Regions from separate parts of the Pseudoalteromonas sp. SW0106-04 genome, predicted to be linked through region 2. Evidence: predicted binding sites of a transcription regulator. Region 2 holds the regulator's gene; the other holds the start of a gene.

What was found. The regulator MetJ, encoded in region 2, represses methionine synthesis genes. The targets are predictions, from matches to a motif close to TAGACGTCTAGACGTCTA.
Region 1: the regulator MetJ is predicted to act here: its motif matches at 1,251-1,268, upstream of W04_RS09390 (methylenetetrahydrofolate reductase).

Annotation. Positions count from the first base shown of each region.
Region 1 is NZ_BCAI01000007.1:11,008-14,170, forward strand. Features, by position in the region: gene W04_RS09385 (YdbL family protein) at 1-144, shown strand, start outside; gene W04_RS09390 (methylenetetrahydrofolate reductase) at 247-1,203, opposite strand; gene W04_RS09395 (pitrilysin family protein) at 1,464-3,163, shown strand, end outside.
Region 2 is NZ_BCAI01000003.1:283,360-286,522, reverse strand. Features, by position in the region: gene W04_RS05970 (malic enzyme-like NAD(P)-binding protein) at 1-1,033, shown strand, start outside; gene metJ (met regulon transcriptional regulator MetJ) at 1,225-1,545, opposite strand; gene metB (cystathionine gamma-synthase) at 1,725-2,885, shown strand; gene metL (bifunctional aspartate kinase/homoserine dehydrogenase II) at 2,895-3,163, shown strand, end outside.

The sequences.
Region 1 (3,163 bases), on a different contig from region 2:
AAGCGTAAAGCCAAGTATTTATCATTGGCGAAGAAAAATGGTATCAGTTTGAGCCAAGTGGAGGCGTTAGCAGGCGCCAAAGCTATCGAAAAAACGACCGCAGGGCATATGGTTAAAGTCGACGGCCAGTGGCGCAAAAAGTAACACTAGGGTGAGCACAGCGCAGTAGCACGCTGCACTTTTTGCCGCTCAAAATGCCCAGCGCTATCAGTAGGTATAGCACTGGGCGGGCAAAAGAAAGGTAAACTAGGCGATTTGTCGTTCTGCCAAGCTCAGCTCCATGGTGGCTTTGAGCAAACGATACAGGTTGATGGATGCATCGATTTCCTGTTTACGGTTCGTTAGTGACTCGATATTCAACCCCAGCGGCACATCCAGATGGGCGCAGCTACGTAAGATCAAATCTAAGTTTTCGCGGCAGATGCGCACCGACTCACTCAAGGTGTTTTCGGCATCAAGCATGCGCCACTTAGTTGCCTCTGGTACGGAAATCCCCAACCACTGCATAAAATCCAGCGTTTTTTCACCGCCACAAGGGGTGAAGGTCAGAATAATACGCTGTGGCGAGAGCCCTTGCTGGCGGCAGCTGCGGGCATAACTGGTGATTAGATCAATGGTCGCTTGCGCATCGTAAACCGCCTGAGAGATAAAAAACTGACACCCTTGCGCCGTTTTGGTCAGCAAGCGCTCATGTTCATTGCGCTTATTAGCGTGGCGCTCAGCAATGGTCACGCCACCTAAAAAGAAGTCTTGGTGATGAGCGGCAATCTGGGTGTAGGCATCATTTAAGCTTAGCTTGATATCCCCTTGTGACGACGGACTTCCGACTAAGACTAAGTTATTTAAATCATGGTCATTGGCGGTGCTATCAAGCCATTGATTAAATTCATCCTGATTGCGCTGAGCCACACTTTTATAGGTGATCACATCGGCGCGTGATAAGCGCCGCAATAACTGGCCATAATCACGTGGGTCAATGGTGTGTTTGAATGGGAAGGGGCGCGGCGTACTGATGCGACTGCTCTCGTCCTGAATGTCATAAACCACCACACCGTCATATTCAATTTCGTGTAAACGGCCAAGCAGCTTTTCGGCAATTGCGCGCATGGCAACTTCATCAGTATCTGCTTTAGGTGGCGTAGTGCCAATTAAATACACGCCCTGACGGGGGTCCTCTATTTTTTCTCGCAGTGATAAAGCCATGGTTCTCATTCCCAGCAATTGACAATGAAATAACTATAACAGCCATTTAGACGTCTAAATGGCTTTTTATAATGAAACTTACTCAACTCGAGTGAATTTGCTTCAAGTTAAACCGTTATTCAGCATGATCCGAACGTTATACCCATTATGTCGTGGCTGACATATTTGTTTACAGCAAAGTGATGCCCCTAAGGTGCGTTTGCGATGTGATTTATTGCATAATGAGGAAGCTAAAAAACAACAAAACATCAAGGTTGAAGATGAAACTCTCTCTATTAGCGACAGGTGTCGCTTTCGCGCTCACTCTTGGCGGTTGCCAAAGCACGCAAACGACGACCAGCACCCCAACGGCTGCTGAGGCCGCGTCACAGTCACAAGCAGTGTTCTCTCAGGACTATGTACTTGAAGAGCTTGATAATGGTCTGCGAGTCATGGTGGTGAAAACAGACTACCCCGATGTAGTGTCATTACAAATCCCGGTGTCTGTAGGCTCACGCAATGAGGTGGAACCAGGAAAAACCGGCTTTGCACACTTCTTTGAACACATGATGTTCAAAGGCTCTGAGAAATTTCCTGCACACGTATATGCAGATATCTTGAAAAACTCCGGGGTCGATAATCGCGCCTACACCACGAACGATTACACCAATTATCACCTTAACTTCTCCAAAGAGCACCTTGATAAGGTGCTAGAAATTGAAGCGGATATCTTCCAAAACTTGAGTTACAGTGAAGAGCAATTCCGCACCGAAGCGCTGACCGTCAAAGGCGAATACTTAAAGAATAACGCCAGTCCTATCCGTAAGTTACTAGCGGCGGTGCGTAATGAGGCCTTTGATAAGCATACCTATAAACACACCACCATGGGCTTTTTTGCCGACATTGAAGCCATGCCAGATCAAAGTGAATACGGGCAAACCTTTTTCGAGCGCTTTTATAAGCCGGAATATGTCTCTTTGGTAATTGTCGGTGATGTTGACCCGCAAGCGACCATCGCGATGGTGAAAAAGCACTGGGGCAATTGGCAGCAAGGGGATTATCAAGCCGATATTCCTGTTGAACCGCAACAGCAGGCGCCTCGTTATGTGCATGAGCAATACGAAGGGCTACCCGGACACTGGTTATTAGTGTCATACAAAGGTGCAGCATGGCAGCCGCAGAAAAAAGACCGCGCGGCGCTTGATTTGCTCTCACAACTATACTTTTCTGAGAACTCAGATTTGTATCAGGAGCTGGTTGTTGATAAACAAATTGCCAGCCAAATGTTCACCTACAACCCGGAAACCAAAGACCCAGGCTTGATGCATGTGTTTGTGAAGGTGGATGATGAGCAGCACCTCACTACCGTGCGCGATGCTATCAACCGCACTTATGCCAAGGCACGTACAGAGTTGGTCGATGAAAGCCGGCTACAAGCCTTGAAATCGCACCAAAAGTACAGCTTTATTAACAGCTTAGATTCATCACAAAGCATCGCTTCAACCCTTGCGCGGTACATGCATTTCGAGCGTGACCCTGAGGTGATCAACACCTTGTATGCCACCGCCGATAATATTAGTGCCGAAGATATTCGCACCATGGCGAATAAGTACTTTGTCGATAATAACCGCACCACGGTGACGATGTCGGCTAGTGAGTCGGTCGCAGGCTTTGCCAACGAGGTGCGCCTTGATGCTTTAGTCGCTGAGCATCAAAATAAGCCTACCGAGCGCCATTTCACCGTGCTCGATAACACGAATAGTTCGCCGCTGGTGGATGTTAACTGGTTATTCTACACCGGCGCGGCTGCCGACCCAGAGGGCAAAAAAGGTCTGGCGGCACTGACTGCGGCAATGATTGCCAAAGGCGGCAGTGAGTCACAAAGCTATAAAGATATTCAAAAGGCTTTATATCCCATGGCGGGGAGCTTTAGCTATCAAATTGATAAGGAAATGATGTCGTTTCGTGGTCGTATTCATAA
Region 2 (3,163 bases):
TGGCAGTGCCATTTTAGGGTTGGGTAACTTAGGGCCGTTAGCGTCTAAGCCGGTCATGGAAGGCAAGGCACTACTGTTTAAGCGTTTTGCTAATCTTGATTCCATCGATATCGAGGTGAAGCATCGCACCACGGAAGACTTTATTAACACTGTAGAAAATATTGCCGATACCTTTGGCGGTATTAACCTCGAAGATATTAAAGCCCCAGAGTGCTTCGAAATCGAGCAAGCGCTCATTGAACGCTGTAATGTGCCAGTATTTCATGATGATCAACACGGCACTGCTATCGTCACTGCCGCAGGCATGCTAAACGCTTTAGAAATTCAAGGTAAAGATATTCGTGATGCCCTGATCGTGTGTTTGGGGGCTGGCGCAGCGGCAGTTGCATGTATGGAACTGCTTATTAAGTGTGGTGCCCAGCGCGAGCATATTTACATGCTTGACCGTAAAGGGGTGATCCACACGCGTCGGGATGACTTAAATGAATATAAGCAATTATTTGCTAACAACACCGATAAGCGCACCTTGCAAGACGTTATTGCTGATGCCGATGTGTTCGTTGGTGTTTCTGGCCCAGATTTGCTCTCAGCTGAAGACCTTAAATTGATGGCCGACAAGCCGGTCATTTTTGCCTGTTCTAACCCAGACCCAGAAATTAAGCCGGATGTGGCACACAGTGCGCGCAAAGACTTAATTATGGCCACTGGGCGCTCTGACTACCCGAACCAGGTGAATAACGTACTGTGTTTCCCATTTATTTTCCGTGGTGCACTGGACGTGCGTGCCACCGCTATCAATGATGAGATGAAAATTGCCGCTGTAGAGGCTATTCGCAGCATCGCCAAGGAGCCAGTACCTGAGTCAGTGTTAACGGCATCTGGAGTGAGCGAATTAGAGTTTGGCGCGCAATACATTATTCCCAAGCCTATGGATCCACGATTATTGCCACGCGTAGCGAAAGCCGTGGCGCAGGCGGCTGTGGACTCAGGTGTTGCGCAAATTGATATGCCAGCGAATTATATGGCTGAGTAATCACTTTACTACTCAGCGCTAGAAAAAGAAAACCCAAGCTTAGTGCTTGGGTTTTTTTATGGCTTGCAAAGAGTAATAGCTTCACTAACCGCTTCTCATACAGGCCGACTTGCGACATCTATGAACAACACTAAGCTAGCTCCTGCAATGAGGCCTAATGCTCAGGGGTTAGTTAAACTTGCTTGTCTTTGTTAGTCCTCTCCGATAACAGGCACTTCCACACCCATTTCTTCCATAATTTTTCTCACCTCTTCAGGTACCTTCTCCGGATTATCTTTTCGGAGATCTTCGTCATTTGGCAGCGGTTGACCAGTAAAGGCATGTAGAAATGCTTCACACAGCAACTCACTGTTGGTGGCATGACGAAGATTATTCACCTGGCGGCGAGTACGTTCATCGGTTAATACTTTTAAAACATTGAGCGGGATGGAAACGGTAATTTTCTTTACCTGTTGGGCTTTTTTTCCATGCTCCGCATAAGGGTGAATGTATTCACCATTCCACTTGGCCATAATTTGCGTCTTATTTTTGGTCACTTAGGCATCAATAAGGGCGAAATTTTATCGCGTTGGTAAGGATAGTCAAATATTCATAAATTAGCTATTTAGACGTATAAATGTTTTGACTTCTAAATTGTGTTAATTTAACCTTTTGGACGTCTAAACATCCATTTTCTTGATTGGGGGCAAATATGTCACAACTAAAAAAAGACACCATCGCCGTGCGCCATGGTATTGATGCTGATAAGCACCATGGTGCGGTGGTGCCACCCATTCATTTATCGACCACTTATTCCTTTGCCGATTTTGATAGCAAACGCGAATATGATTATGGTCGTAGTGGTAATCCCAATCGGGATATTTTGGCGCAGACCTTAGCGCAACTAGAAGGGGGAGAGCACGGAATTATCACCGCGACAGGTATGGCCGCAGTGCATCTAGTGACGCAGCTACTGACACCCAATGACACCCTAGTGATCCCCCATGATTGTTATGGCGGCAGTTATCGCTTATTTACCTCTTTAGCCAAACGAGGGTTGCTCAAGGTTGAGGTTATCGATTTCACTCAATCAAACTGTTACCAACGCTTAGTGGCCGCCAAACCCAAACTGGTGTGGATTGAAACGCCCAGTAATCCCATTTTGCGACTCACGGATATCCGCGCAGTGTGCGATGCCGCGCAGAGCATCGGTGCGCTGGTTGCAGCCGACAACACGTTTTTATCTCCCGCCTTACAGAACCCATTGTTATTGGGTTGTGATGTGGTGGTGCACTCGACCACTAAATATGTCAATGGTCACTCCGATGTGGTCGGTGGTGCGGTGATCACCAAAACCAAAGAGTTGGGTGAAGAGCTGGCATGGTGGGCTAATAATATTGGCATTACCGGCGCCGCTTTCGATAGCTATCTCACCCTGCGTGGTTTGCGTACCTTGAAAGTGCGCCTTAAGCAGCATGAAGAAAATGCCTTGGCGATTGCTCAATACCTTGAACAGCATCCTAATGTGCAGTCAGTTTACTATCCAGGGTTGAGTTCGCACCCACAACACGACTTGGCAAAAGCGCAGCAACAGGGCTTTGGCGGTATGGTGAGCTTTGATATTAAAGGCCAGCTGCAAGACAGTGCAAAATTCCTCACCTCAGTACAGCAGTTTACTTTAGCGGAGTCGTTGGGCGGGGTGGAAAGCCTTATTTGTCACCCGGCGACCATGACTCACGCGGGCATGGATAAAGCCGCACGACTTGAGGCTGGGGTCGGCGACACGCTTATCCGGATTTCTGTAGGTATTGAAGATAAACAAGATCTTATAGATGACTTAGATGCCGCTTTTAACGCGTTAGCAAGCAAATAAGAGGATACTATGACTCAGGTTGTACATAAGTTTGGTGGTTCGAGTCTCAGCAACGCGGCGCGTTACCATGCGGTCGCCAATATTGTTATCGGCAACAGCCAACTCGGTGACGTGGTGGTGGTCTCTGCGGCGGGGAAAACCACGGATACGCTAGTGAAGTTGTGGCAGGCCTATCAACAGCACGATAGCCATGGCTATCATGATGTCTTGCAGTTGCTACGCACCCATCAGCATGAGCTTATTGATGAGCTATTAGCAGCGCACCAAGCCCACGCTCT